Regions from separate parts of the Stappia sp. genome, predicted to be linked through region 2. Evidence: riboswitches for the same ligand, from Rfam matches in the RefSeq annotation. Region 2 holds a riboswitch; the other holds the start of a gene.
What was found. A riboswitch is a leader RNA that binds a small molecule or an ion and turns the genes downstream of it on or off. The one in region 2 is predicted to bind S-adenosylmethionine.
Positions count from the first base shown of each region.

Region 1: it holds a riboswitch for S-adenosylmethionine, as region 2 does, so the genes downstream of both, ABL312_RS01425 (hypothetical protein) here and ABL312_RS02460 (O-succinylhomoserine sulfhydrylase) in region 2, are expected to answer to the same signal.

Region 1 covers NZ_CP157793.1:315,370-322,514, reverse strand. Annotated here, with positions in the region: gene ABL312_RS01450 (TadE/TadG family type IV pilus assembly protein) at 1-424, opposite strand, end outside; gene groES (co-chaperone GroES) at 700-987, shown strand; gene groL (chaperonin GroEL) at 1,115-2,752, shown strand; gene ABL312_RS01435 (SlyX family protein) at 3,052-3,264, shown strand; gene ABL312_RS01430 (MFS transporter) at 3,358-4,650, shown strand; SAM-I-IV-variant riboswitch at 4,697-4,842, shown strand; gene ABL312_RS01425 (hypothetical protein) at 4,898-5,326, shown strand; gene ABL312_RS01420 (acyl-CoA thioesterase) at 5,330-5,686, opposite strand; gene ABL312_RS01415 (EF-hand domain-containing protein) at 6,158-6,592, shown strand; gene ABL312_RS01410 (methyl-accepting chemotaxis protein) at 6,692-7,145, opposite strand, start outside.
Region 2 covers NZ_CP157793.1:541,143-548,287, reverse strand. Annotated here, with positions in the region: gene ABL312_RS02475 (EAL domain-containing protein) at 1-1,546, opposite strand, end outside; gene apaG (Co2+/Mg2+ efflux protein ApaG) at 1,860-2,252, opposite strand; gene ABL312_RS02465 (CDP-alcohol phosphatidyltransferase family protein) at 2,462-3,070, shown strand; gene ABL312_RS02460 (O-succinylhomoserine sulfhydrylase) at 3,100-4,293, opposite strand; SAM riboswitch at 4,332-4,411, opposite strand; gene ABL312_RS02455 (2'-deoxycytidine 5'-triphosphate deaminase) at 4,542-5,642, shown strand; gene ABL312_RS02450 (DUF2161 family putative PD-(D/E)XK-type phosphodiesterase) at 5,734-6,435, shown strand; gene ABL312_RS02445 (YigZ family protein) at 6,449-7,009, shown strand; gene ABL312_RS02440 (ion transporter) at 7,010-7,145, opposite strand, start outside.

The DNA of each region.
Region 1 (7,145 bases), 230 kb from region 2:
CCATCACGACATCGAAGGTGCTCTTGCCGATCACCGTCTGGGACTGCACGCCGACGTCGAGCGTTTCCTTGCCCAGCACCCCGCCGAACATGGTGCCGACGCCCTGCGTCGCCTTGACCGTCACCGTGCCCTTTGACACCGAGACGTCGAGATCGACGTCGCCGCCCTTGTAGATCGCCCCGAAATAGGCTTCCGCATTGGCCTTGACCTTGGCCTCCGACAGTCCGTCGCTGTCGTAATTGGCGGCCAGCGCCGTCGCGTCCACCGCCGCCTGGAGGCTGGACTTGACGTTGTGCGCGCGCAGGAAATCGACGCCCGCGCCGATGATCAGCACCACCAGCCCCGCGACGATGGCAAAGATCACCACGATGCCGCCGCGCCGGTCGCGCCAGAACTGCCGAAAGGGATTGCGCACTTTTGTCATGCGCAAAGGATACGAGGGACCTCTTACGAAGAGGTTGACCGACGCATGCGCATTGCGAATGCGCGGCGCCCTTCGCGCCGCGGCAGGCGCAGTTTGCCGAGGTCGAAAAATCTCGCGCGAAGATCATTGACAGCGATTTGGGCGCATCCTACATCAGGCGCGCTGTTAGCACTCTCATTCAAGGAGTGCCAACGTGGTCTGCGTTCGCTCCCGCACGGCGCGTGTCCGGCGGGCAGGAGGAGTACCACGCTGGCCAGAAAAGGAAAGAGCACGACATGAAGTTCCGCCCTTTGCATGATCGCGTCGTGGTCCGCCGCGTCGAGTCCGAGGAAAAGACCGCCGGTGGCATCATCATCCCCGACACCGCCAAGGAAAAGCCGCAGGAAGGCGAAGTCGTCGCCGTCGGCCCCGGCGCGCGCAAGGACAACGGCGAGCTGATCACCCTCGACGTCAAGTCCGGCGACCGCGTGCTGTTTGGCAAGTGGTCCGGCACCGAGGTCAAGATCGACGGTGAAGACCTTCTGATCATGAAGGAAAGCGACATCATGGGCGTGGTGGGCTAAGCCGCACCCCGTCTTTCCCCCGCCCGGGCGCGACACCGCGCCGCCCGGCGCCCGCAGGGCGCCGCAGCACGCGGCAAGCGTCGTTTCGCGCCGGACGGATCCCAGACTTATCAGGAGAGTAACGAAAATGGCTGCCAAGGAAGTCAAGTTTTCCGCCGATGCCCGCGAGCGCATGCTCAAGGGCGTCGACACGCTCGCCAACGCGGTGAAGGTCACGCTCGGCCCGAAGGGTCGCAACGTCGTGCTCGACAAGGCCTTCGGTGCCCCGCGCATCACCAAGGACGGCGTGTCGGTCGCCAAGGAAATCGAGCTTGAGGACAAGTTCGAGAACATGGGCGCGCAGATGGTGCGCGAAGTCGCCTCCAAGACGAACGACGTCGCGGGCGACGGCACCACCACCGCGACCGTGCTGGCCCAGGCGATCGTCAAGGAAGGCGCCAAGGCCGTGGCCGCCGGCATGAACCCGATGGACCTGAAGCGCGGCGTCGATCTCGCCGCCCAGGCCGCGGTGAAGGATCTGGAGGCCCGCTCCAAGACCATCACCACCTCCGACGAGGTTGCCCAGGTCGGCACCATCTCGGCCAACGGCGACAAGCAGGTCGGCGACGACATCGCCAAGGCGATGCAGAAGGTCGGCAACGAGGGTGTGATCACCGTCGAGGAAGCCAAGTCGCTCGAGACCGAGCTCGAGGTCGTCGAGGGCATGCAGTTCGACCGCGGTTACCTGTCGCCGTACTTCGTGACCAACGCCGAGAAGATGATCGCGGATCTGGAGAAGCCCTACATTCTCCTGCACGAGAAGAAGCTCTCCAACCTGCAGGCCATGCTGCCGATCCTGGAGTCGGTCGTGCAGTCCAGCCGTCCGCTGCTCATCATCGCCGAGGACGTCGAGGGCGAGGCGCTCGCCACCCTCGTGGTCAACAAGCTGCGTGGCGGCCTGAAGATCGCCGCCGTCAAGGCTCCGGGCTTCGGTGACCGCCGCAAGGCCATGCTCGAGGACATCGCCGTCCTGACCGGCGGCACGGTGATTTCCGAGGATCTCGGCATCAAGCTCGAGAACGTGACGCTCGACATGCTCGGCACCGCCGAGAAGGTCGAGATCACCAAGGAGACCACGACCATCGTCGATGGCGCCGGCGCCAAGGAAGACATCGAGGGCCGCGTCGCGCAGATCAAGGCGCAGATCGAGGAGACCACCTCGGACTACGACCGCGAGAAGCTCCAGGAGCGCCTGGCCAAGCTCGCCGGCGGCGTCGCGGTGATCCGCGTCGGCGGCGCGACCGAGGTCGAGGTGAAGGAGAAGAAGGACCGCGTCGACGACGCCCTCAACGCGACCCGCGCGGCCGTGGAGGAAGGCATCGTCCCGGGCGGCGGCACCGCGCTTCTGCGCGCCAAGAAGGCCGTCGAGGGCCTCACCTCCGACAACCCGGACATCATGGCCGGCATCAAGATCGTGCTGCGCGCGCTTGAGGCCCCGATCCGCCAGATCGCCGAGAACGCCGGCGTGGAAGGCTCGATCGTGGTCGGCAAGATCCTCGAGAACCCGGACGAGAACTTCGGCTTCAACGCGCAGAGCGAAGAGTACGTCGACATGATCGCGGCCGGCATCATCGACCCGACCAAAGTCGTGCGCACCGCGCTCCAGGATGCGGCCTCCGTCGCCGGCCTGCTCATCACCACCGAAGCGATGGTGGCCGAGCTGCCGAAGAAGGATGGCGGCGCGCCGGCGATGCCGGGCGGCGGCATGGGCGGCATGGACTTCTAAGAAGTCCATCGGAACCGCCCATTGCTCCAGATGCTGAAACCGGCAACAGCCGGTTTCAGCTATGCCAGGTCGAAACCGGCAACAGCCGGTTTCGAGGGCGGCAGGGACTTCTGAGAAGTCCATCGGAACCGACATTTGCGGAAAGGGCGGCCTGCTGGCCGCCCTTTCTCGTTTTGCCGGGCAAATCCCCTCGCCGGGCGGGGCAAACCTTGACCGGCACCGTAGGCAAAGCAGTGCGAACCGGCCTATGGTTCCGATGGATCGCGACGGCCCACTCCCTTTTCGAAGACACCTGCACCATGACCAGCGACACCGACGCCCGCCTCGAAAAACTCGAAACCGATCTCGCCCATGCCCAGCTCGCCATCGACGAGTTGAACGATGTGGTGACGCGGCAAGCCGGGCAGATCGATCTGCTCACCCGCAAGCTCGCCGCGCTCGAAGACCACATGGACGAGCTGGAGGACGCCAGCGCGCGCAATGCGCCCGGCGTCAAGCCACCGCATTACTGACCCGCCGCAAGGAGCTTCCGCGCGGGGCCTCCACGCGCAAACCATGACACCGACGGTTGACGCGGGCGCCGTCGCCGCGCCATCAACGAGCCGATGACCCAGTTCCTGCCCATCGCCGCGCTTCTGGCCGGCTCCGCCCTCCTTCTGCTCGCCGGCGGGCTGCACGGCCTTTTGCTGCCGCTGCGCGGCTCCATCGAGGGCTTTTCGGACACCGCCCTCGGCCTGCTGGGAACGGGCTGGGCAATCGGCTATGTCGCCGGCTGCCTGCTGACGCCGCATGTGGTGAAGCGCGTCGGCCACATCCGCACCTTCGGCGTGTTCTGCTCCACCGCCGGGATCGTCGTCCTGCTCAACCTGCTGATCCTGCATCCGGCCGGCTGGGTGCCGCTCAGGGCGCTGTCGGGATTCTGTTTCGCCGGCGCGGCGATGGTGGTGGAAAGCTGGCTCAACGAACGCGCCACCACCAACACGCGCGGACGGATCTTCGGCCTCTACACGATGATCAATCTGGCCGCGACGACCATCGGCCAGATGCTGCTGACGCTCGGCGATCCGGCGGGCTTCGTGTTCTTCGTGGTCGGCTCGATCGTCTATTCGCTGGCGCTTCTGCCGACCGCCCTGTCGACGGCCGCCGCCCCCGCCCCGCTCGCGCAGGCCGAGCTCGACATCACCGCGCTCTGGCGCAACTCGCCGGTGGCGGTGATCAGCATCTTCCTCGTCGGCGTATCGAACAGCGCCTTCGGCACGCTCGGCGCGGTCTACGGGCGGCAGATCGGCCTGTCGGTGACCAGCATCGCCACCATGATGTCGGCCGCGCTGCTCGCCGGCGCGCTGATCCAGATCCCCGTGGGTCTGCTCTCCGACCGCATGGACCGGCGCTATGTGCTGATCGCCATCGCGGCGCTCGCCTGCGCCATCGGCGGCATGCTCGCGGCCGGCGGGCTGCTGCCGCCCGGCCTCGTCATCGCTCTTGTCTCCGCCTTCGGCGGCATGATCTACGCCATGTATCCGGTGATCGTCGCGCATGCGAGCGACCACGCCGCGCCCGGCGATTTCCTCAAGGTGAGCGGCGGCCTGCTGCTGATGTTCGGCATCGGCTCGGTCATCGGCCCGCTCGCCGCCGCGCTGGTGATGAGCGTGACGACCCCGCAGGGCCTGTTCGCGGTTACCTCCGTTGCCCATGGGGCGCTGTTGCTGTTCGCCCTGTGGCGGATCACACGGCGCGAGGCCATCGCGCCGGCGGACCGCGAGGACTTCGTGGCGATGGCCTCGGCGGCCCGTTTCGCAACGCCCGAGACCATGGCGCTGGACCCCCGCGCGGAAGCCGACACCACGGACCCGAGTGAGCCGCCGGCCGAGGACCTGGACGACGATCCGCGCAGCTGACCCGCGACAAACGTCTTGCACGGGCCGGCCGGCCATGGCACAACCCATCCGTCATCAAGAGAAGGGCTGGCGCCCTCGCCAACCTGCCCGCCGGGCAAGGTGGTTTCCCTGACGGACGGACGCAACGGATCGTTCCGATTGCGCACCGCTCACGGGGATGTGGCCGCATCTGCGGCAACGAAGCGGCTTCGAGACGATCCCCGCAAACGCGCCAGTCCTCCTCGGGAAACCGAAGGAGGATTTTTTAATGGTCACCCCCGCCGCGTCCCCAGCCGCGTCCCTCACACCGTCCTCCGCCTCGTCCGAAAGCCGCGCTGCCGACGGTTGTCCTGAGCCGCAGGGGCAGCGCCGCGAACGCGAGCCGGCACGCATCCTCCCGGCGCAAGGGCGCGCAGGCCCCACGCTGGCGGAACTGCGGGTGCTGGCGCTTGGAATGCGAATGACCGGACTCGCCGCCTCGGCTTTGCGCGAAACCGGGACTGCTCAGACCGGCAGGCTCTCCGCCGCGCAACGCTCCGCCCGACTGGCCGCCCAGTTGCGCCTGTGGGCAAGCGGCTGCCGAAAGGCGATCGACGAGCCGCTGCTGCGCGACATCGCCGCCCGGCACCCGGCGCAGGCCCTCGCGCTCTTCACCCGGTCCCGGAACGCGGCAAGACCACGTTCCGCCCGGCGTTGAGCCTCAGCCGGAGAGCAAGGCCATCTCCGGCACGGGACGCGGGCGCCCCTCGTCATCGACGGCAACGAAGGTGAAGGTGGCATCCGTCACCTTCTCGCGCCGGCCGATATTCTGGCGCAGCGCCCAGGCCTCGATCGCCACCTTCAGCGAGGTCCGGCCGACGCTGCCGATCGCGCAATAGACGCAGAGCACGTCGCCCACCTTGACCGGGCGGATGAAGGTCATCCGCTCGACGGAAATCGTGACAACGCGCCCGGCGGCGCGCTGGCCGGCGGCGATCCCGCCCGCCAGATCCATCTGCGACAGCACCCATCCACCGAAGATGTCCCCGGCCGCATTGGTGTCGGCCGGCATGGCCATGGTGCGCAGCGTCAGCTCGCCGACCGGCGCCTGCGTCTCGATCTCCTCACTCACCCGACGTCCTTTCCCAGAGCATTTCTCGTGAATGCTGAATCACTCGAAATGCTCCATGTCTCTGTTTTTCCGCAATTTCGCGAGCGCGAAAGTCTCCGACTTTGCTGAAATTGCTCCAGGGCCGCCCGCATCGGGCGACCTGCGGTTCCTGTGAGCAAACCCTACCGACGGTCGCGCCGCTTGCCAACGCTTCGGCCCGGGCCGCCGGGGCCGCTCACAACATTCACATCTTGATATCTATCAATGCAGTCGGGCCCACGTCCGACACACTGGTGCCTGTCCCACAATCGCGCGGAGGCTCTCATGTGTATGCCCCTCAAATTCTTCTTTTCACTTGCGCTTTGTGCCGGCGTCCTCGCCGTCGCTCCCCTCCCCGCGGCCGCGCAGACGCCGGGCCAGGGGATGCAGGGGCAGGGAATGCAAGGCTGGGGCCAAGGTCAGGGCCAGGGTCGCGGCATGGGGGCCGGCATGGGAATGCGCGGCGACGGCGGCGCCATGCAGCGCTTCGCGATCCTCGACGCCAACGACGACGGACGCATCAGCGACGACGAGGCCGCGGCCCAGCGCGAGGCCGTCTTCTACGCCATGGACGCCGACGGCGACGGCAGCCTCACGCAAGAGGAATACATGGACGTGCGCATGGGGCCGGGTCAGGGCCGCAATCCGGAGCGCATGCAGGCGCGCCAGGAGGCCAAGGCCGCCCGCTTCGCCCCGATGGACGCCAATGGCGACGGATCGGTGTCGAAGGCGGAATGGATGGCCGCCGGCGAAGAACGCTACCGGGCCTCGGACACCAACTCCGACGGCGTCGTCACGCCCTGGGAGTTCCGTGCCCAGCACCGGCTGCGCTGATCCGCACCAACCCGGCTGCAGAGATGCAGACATGAAAACGGCGGGACACAGGTCCCGCCGTTCGCTTTCGTCTCTCGGGCCTGGAAGTGCCGCGCCGGGTCAGGCGGCAGCGACCTCGCCCAGGAACCGGTCGATTTCGGCCTTGAGGGCGTCGGTGTTCTGGCTCATGGCGCCGGAGGCGTCGAGCACGGTGTCGGCGGCGGAGCTGGTGCGCTCGACCGTCTCGGCCAGACGCTCCATGTTGCCGGTCACCGCGCTGGTGCCCTGGGCGGCCTGCTGGACCGAGCGCGAGATGTCGCTGGTCGCCGCCCCCTGCTGCTCGACGGCCGAGGCGATCGAGGTGGTGTAGCCGTTCACCTCCTGCATGATCTGCGCGATCTCGCCGATCGCCGTCACCGCCTCGCCGGTCGAGCCCTGGATCGCGCCGATCTGCGCGCTGATCTCTTCCGTCGCCTTCGACGTCTGGGTGGCGAGTTCCTTGACCTCCGCCGCGACGACCGCGAAGCCCTTGCCGGCTTCCCCGGCGCGCGCCGCCTCGATGGTGGCGTTGAGC
Region 2 (7,145 bases):
TCATCTGGTGGCGCTCCGCCGCGGCGATGAAGGCGCCCGGCGGAAACGCCCGGCCGTCGGGGCCGATCACGCGCAGCAGAACCTCGTGGTAGCTGCCGCTCACACCGTCGATGGCCGCAATGGGCATCGCATAGAGTTCGAAGCGACCGTTCGCCAGCGCGTCCTGCACGATGCGCAGATTGCCGACTTCCTCGAACCGCGCCTGGATCTCCGTATCGCCCGGATGATACACGGAAATCCGCGACCCGCCCTTTTCCTTGGCGAGACGGCATGCCCGGTCGGCCCAGTTGATGACGTCGTAGACTGTGGGCATCGCGGTCTCGAACACGTCCTTGTCGAGATAGGCGAGGCCGATGCTGGCACGGATCGCGTAGCGCGCGCCTTCCCAGTCGAAGCCGGTGGTCTCAAGCGTCGCGATGATGCGGTCGGCCAGCAGCTCGCCGGCGCGCGCCGCCGCCCCCGACAGCACGATGGCGAATTCGTCGCCCCCCAGCCGCGCGATATGGGCGCCGCTCGACATCGAGCGCAGCAGCCCGGCCACCTGCTTCAGCAGGGCGTCGCCGGCGCTGTGGCCGGCGAGATCGTTCACGACCTTGAAGCCATCGAGATCCACCAGCATGAAAGCCGACAGGCATGCATCGGTTTCGCACCCGGTGCGCGCGCATTTGGCGATCCGCGCCTGCAATTCTTCTTCCAGCGCATATCGATTGGCGAGGCCGGTCAGCGTGTCCTGGCGGGCGCGGCGCTCCAGCTCCTCGCGCATCAGCGCCGCCTTGGTGACATCGCGGCGGGTGATCGCGGCCCCGGTGATCACGCCGTCCTCGCCACGAAAGGGCACGCAGGTCAGTTCGTAGAAGGCGACGCTGCCATCCTCGGCCTCGAGGCGGAAGTCGTATTCGACCCGCTCGCCGGCGAACACGCGGGACAGGTTCGGCTCGGCCCGGTTGCGGAAGTTCTCCTCGCCGATCACGTCGCGCACGTGCCGCCCGATGATCTCCTGCGCGGTCAGGCCCCAGGTTTCGGCGTTCGCCCGGTTCGACATCAGGATGCGAAAATCGGTGCTGACGACCGCCATCGCCTCGCTCGACTGGCGCACGACCTCCTCGTGCATGGAGACCCGGGTCTCGAGCTCGTAAAGGGTGGTCGTGTCCTCCATCAGGAGAAGGATGCCGCAAATGAGGCCGTCCTCGCTGCGGATCGGCTCCAGCGTGAGGCGGATCAGAAGATCGCGCGTCGAACGGCGCATGCCCCACTCGACGAAACATTGCCGCTCGCCGGCCAGCGCCGCCTCAAGCGCGGGCTTTCGATACTCGAAGAGCGCCTCGCCGAAGACACTCGCCATGGTGCGCCCGAGCACCTCGGCGCGGTCGAACCCCTCATGCGCCAGAAAGGCATCGTTGATGCCCCGGATCACGTAGTCGCTGTCGTAGAACAGCGAGCGCACGGGCGAGGTGTAGAAGGCCGTGCGGAAGGCATCGTTCAGGAAAGCGAGAGGGTCAGCGGGATAGCCATTCAACAAATCGACAGCGTTGCGGTTCGATGCCACGACGGTTCGCCCCTTCAGACCCTCTACGGCCGTCTCCCAGCCCCTCAAGGCAGTCTGTGATTTGAAGTATTAAGATAGCAGAAAAGAAGTGCGATTCGATCATATATTTTTTCAGGACACTTCAGGATTTCGACACGCCCCGCAGCGGCTCTTCATGGTCTTGTCGGCGGGAGAACACAGACCGCAGAACACAACTATTTATTGCAATTCGACAGATCGAAGTACAATCCAGAGACGGCGGGACGCCGCCGCACTCGGGCCATGCGTGCGCGCACATGAATGCCTTTTTCACGCAGACCAGGATCAAGGCCGCTCAGTTGATGCTGCGCTGCTCGCCGGGAATGTCGAGCGAGAAGGCGGGGATCGCAATGTCGAAGCGGCCACCTTCGAGGTCTTCCATCTCATAGGTTCCGCGCATCATGCCGGACGGCGTGCGCAAGGGACATCCGGAGGTGTATTCGAAGCGCTCGCCAGGCGCGAGCACCGGCTGTTCGCCGACGACACCGAGGCCACGCACCTCTTCCTCGCGGCCCAGCGCATCGACGATCCGCCAGTGACGCGCGCGCAGGCGCACGGTCTCCTGTCCCAGATTGACGATCTCCACGGTGTAGGCCCAGAGGAACTGGTTGGCCTGCGGGTCGGATTCCTCCGCCAGATAGAACGGCTCGACCGTCACCTGAATACCGTGCGTGAGGGCGCGATACATGCATTTCCTCTCCCGTCTCGCGTGACGCGCGCCAGAGGGCGCCTCACGAGCATAGCGCGACGGCGGCCGGTTTCCAGCCTTGCGCGCCGCGTCGACGGGGTCCGGAAGAGGCGGCGATGACGCGAGCGTGAGCGGATGCGACTTGCGCGCGGGGCCCGTCCGGTCCATCCAGACGCAACCTCTGCGCCGCTTGATGATCCGGGACCGCCATGTTCGATACGCGCCTGCGCCGTCTGATCGATCCGCCCCTCGACGCCGCCGGGCGGCAGCTTGCCGCGCGCGGGGTCACGGCCGACGCGATCACGCTCGCCGGCTTCGGCGTCGGGCTCGCCGGCGCGCTCGCCATCGCGCTCGGCCACCCGGGCCTCGCCGTGGTTCTGATCCTCGTCAACCGGCTGGCGGACGGGCTCGACGGCGCGGTCGCGCGCGCCAGCCACAAGACCGACCGCGGCGGCTATCTCGACATCGTGCTCGACTTCTTCTTCTACGGCGCGGTGCCGTTTGCCTTCGCGCTCGCCGATACGTCCACCAACGCGCTGGCCGCGAGCGCCCTTCTGCTCAGCTTCTACATGAACGGCGCGAGCTTCCTCGGCTTCTCGGTCATGGCGGCGAAACGCGGCATGACCACCGACATTCAGGGCCAGAAGTCGCTCTATTACCTCGGCGGCCTCGCCGAAGGCGCGGAGACCATCGCCGTCTTCCTGGCCATGTGCCTGTTTCCGACAGCCTTCGCGGCGATCGCCTGGAGCTTCGCCGCCGTCTGCGTCGTCTCGGCGAGCGCGCGGGTGATCCTGGTCGCGCGAATGCTGCGCGAATGACACCTGCGCCCGACCGCGCCCGGTCGGGATCAGTCCCGCGCGGCGTCGAGGGCCGCCAGAATGTCCGTGGCCAGATCCTCGGCGTTTTCCAGCCCGACCGACAGCCGGAGCAGCCCGTCGGTGATGCCCAGTTCGGCGCGCGCCTCTTCCTTCAGGCTCTGGTGCGTCGTCGTCGCCGGATGGGTCACCAGGCTCTTGGCGTCGCCGAGATTGTTGGAGAGCTTGACGATCTCAAGCGCATTGGCGAAGCGGAAGGCCGCCTGCTTGCCACCCGCGACCTCGAAGGCCAGCATCGTCGAACCGGCCTTCATCTGCCGCCGGGCGAGGTCCGCCTGCGGATGGTCGGCGCGGCCGGGATAGATCAGCCGCGCGACCGCCGGATGGTCGGCGATGCGGTCGGCGAGTACGGCCGCCGTTTCCGTCTGGCGGGTGACGCGCAAGGGCAGCGTCTCCAGCCCCTTCAGCAGGACCCAGGCGTTGAACGGGCTCATCGCCGGGCCGGTGTGCTTGATGAGCGGCATCACCTCGTCGGCGATCCACTCCGCATCCGAAAGCACGGCACCGCCCAGACAGCGGCCCTGCCCGTCGATGTGCTTGGTGGCGGAATAGACGACCACATCCGCGCCCAGGTCCAGCGGCGACTGCCACAGCGGCGTTGCGAAGACATTATCGACGATGAGCCGCGCGCCGACCTTGTGCGCCATCTCCGCCACCGCCGCGATATCGATCACCTCCAACGTCGGATTGGTCGGGCTTTCCAGGAAACAGGCGACCGTCTCGGGCCGGATCGCGGCGCGCCACTGGTCGAGATCTGTGCCGTCGACCAGCGTCGAGGCAACGCCCATGCGCGGCAGCAGCGTTTCCACGATGTAGCGGCAGGAGCCGAACAGCGCCTTGGCCGCGACGACGTGATCGCCGGCCTTGCAGCAGGCCATCAGCGCCAGATTGACCGCCGCCATGCCGCTTGCCGTGCCGCGTGCGGCCTCCGCGCCTTCCAGTTCGGCGATGCGGGCCTCGAACATGGCCACCGTCGGATTGGCATAGCGCGAGTAGACGAAGCCCGGATCGTCGCCGTTGAAGCGGGCTTCCGCCGCTTCCGCGCTGTCGTAGACGAAGCCTTGCGTCAGGAACATCGCCTCGGAGGTCTCCCCGAAGGGCGAGCGCGTCGTGCCGCCATGAACGAGCGCGGTTTCGGGGTGCCAGCGGCGAGTGGTCGAAGTCATCGTGGTCTCCAAAGCAAAAACCCCGGCCGTTCGGCCGGGGTTTTTGCAACCCGGCCTTTTTAGCGACTTGTTTAACGTGGCTGCAAGCCGGCCGGCTCAAATCACCACGGAGTGGACAGGTTCTTAGGCGAACCCCTCCCCTGCGTCAACTGCCTGGCACGCTCGCCCGCGCCCCGCCGCCACCCGGGACGTGCAAAACGACCGCGCTTGCGCTAAGGACGGCACACAAAACGGGGACAGGCGACGACATGACCGCAACCGACCAGGGCATCCTTCCCGCACAGGCGCTCGAAACCATGTTCGCGCAGGGCGCGATCACTTCGCCTCGCCAGCCGGATGGCGACCAGATCCAGCCCGCGAGCCTCGATCTGCGGCTCGGGCCGCTCGCCTACCGGGTGCGCGCCAGCTTTCTGCCCGGCGCGGGCGCGAAGGTGATGGACAAGCTCGACCGGCTGAAGCTCCACGCCTTCGACCTGACGCGCGGCGCGGTGCTCGAAACCGGCTGCGTCTACATCGTCCCGCTGATGGAGGGGCTGGCGCTGCCGGACGACGTGTCGGCCACCACCAACCCGAAGAGCTCCACCGGACGGCTCGACGTCTTCACCCGCGTCATCACCGACGAGGGCCGCGCCTTCGACACGGTGCCGGCCGGCTATCGCGGCCCGCTCTACGCCGAAATCAGCCCGCGCACCTTTCCCGTGCTGGTGCGCGAGGGCTCCAGGCTGTCGCAGATCCGCTTCCGCAAGGGCGCGCCGACGGTGCCCGACGCCGAGCTTCAGGCCGTGCATCTGGCGCAGGAACTCGTCTCCGGCGGCGACACGGCGATCGCCGGCGGGGTGCATCTCACCATCGACCTTCAGGGCGAGGGGCCGGGCAGCCTGATCGGCTATCGCGGCAAGCGCCACACCGGCGTGATCGACATGGACGCCAAGGCCGCGCAGGACCCGCTCGACTTCTGGGAGCCCATCGTCAACCGCGGCGAGGCGGCGCTCATCCTCGATCCCAACGAGTTCTACATCCTCGTCTCGCGCGAGGCGGTGCATGTGCCGCCGCTCTTCGCGGCCGAGATGGTGCCCTTCGATCCGCTGGTCGGCGAGTTCCGGGTGCATTACGCGGGCTTCTTCGATCCCGGCTTCGGACATTCCGAGATCGGCGGCGGCGGCTCGCGCGCCGTGCTCGAGGTGCGCTCGCACGAGGTGCCCTTCATCGTCGAGCACGGCCAGACCGTCGGCCGGCTCGTTTACGAACACATGCAGGAACGCCCGCGCACGCTCTACGGCGAGGGCATCGGCTCCAACTACCAGGGCCAGGCGCTGAAACTGTCGAAACACTTCCGGGCAAGCGTCTGATAGCAGGCATCCGGCATTCGGCCACCGGTCCCGGCGGGCCGGACAGCGAGACGACCCCTCAGCTTCGCGTGACCATGACAAAGCCTGACCGATGGCCAACATCCTGGAAACAGACCTCTATCCTCCGATCAAGGCCTTTCTCGCGGCGCAGGGCTACGAGGTGAAGGCGGAAGTCGGCGCCGCCGATGTCGTCGCCCGCCGGGGCACGGAGGATCCCGTGATCGTCGAGCTGAAAACGGGGTTCAGCTTGGGTCTTTTTCATCAGGCGATCGCGCGGCAGTCGATCACCGATTCCGTCTATGTGGCGGTCCCCCGGCTGGCGGGCCGCAGATTTCAGGCAGCCCTGAAGAACAATCTCAAGCTCGCCCGCCGCCTTGGCCTCGGGCTGATCACGGTGCGCCTGTCGGACGCGCTGGTCGAAGTGCATCTGGATCCCGCCCCGTTCACCCCGCGCAAGTCGAAACCGCGCAAGGACCGCTTGCTGAGGGAGTTCGCCCGCCGGGTCGGCGACCCGAACACCGGGGGCTCGACACGGGTCGCCCTGGTAACCGCCTATCGGCAGGACGCGCTGCGCTGCGCCGCCCATCTCGACGCGAATGGCCCCAGCCGGGGCGCGGAGGTGGCCAGGGCGACCGGCGTGGCCCGCGCGACACGACTGATGGCCGACGATCATTACGGCTGGTTCGAACGGGTGGACCGCGGCGTCTATGCGTTGACCCCGAAGGGCGCCGCCGCGCTTCCCGGCTTGGCCGGCTTGGCCGCCCTGCCCGCCGTGGCGAAGAACGCGGAATAGCGCCTTGCCCCTCATGACGATAACCCGCGAATACGAGGGCTATCTGGAAGACCGGAAATCCCGGTTTCTGGCGCATCTGGTGCCGCTCGCCGCGTTCGACGCCCGCCTGGAGGAGTTGCGCAAGCAACACCGCAAGGCCAATCACATCGTCACCGCGCATCGCCGGCTTCTGGACGACGGCCGCATCGAGGAAAGCGCCAGGGACGACGGCGAGCCGGCCGGCACCTCCGGCATGCCGACGCTGAAAGTCCTGCAGGGCGCGCATCTGGTCGATTGCGCGGTGCTGATCGTGCGCTATTTCGGCGGCGTGAAGCTCGGCGGCGTGAAGCTCGGCGGCGGCGGTCTGGCGCGCGCCTATTCCGGGGCCGCGCAGACCGCGATCGCCAACGCCCGGCTTGTGCCCTTCCAGCGGCGGTCGACGCGCCGCGTCAGCGCGGATTTCGCCGGCACCGCCGAGCTTGAGGGTCGCGTCGCTCACCTCGGGCTGACGGTGATCGCCCGCGAGTTCACCGCCGACGGCGTGACGCTCACCCTCGAGGGACCGGAGGACGCCCTCAACGAGCTGGACGACTGATCACGTCGGGTGCCCGTCCCCCGCTTCGCCCCGGCCGCGCAGGGCCTGCACTTCCTTCCGGAGCGCGCGCACCTCGGCGAGCAGCACGCTCGTCTCGTCGTGGATCGCCTGCCGGTCGGCCTCGGCGGTCTGTTCG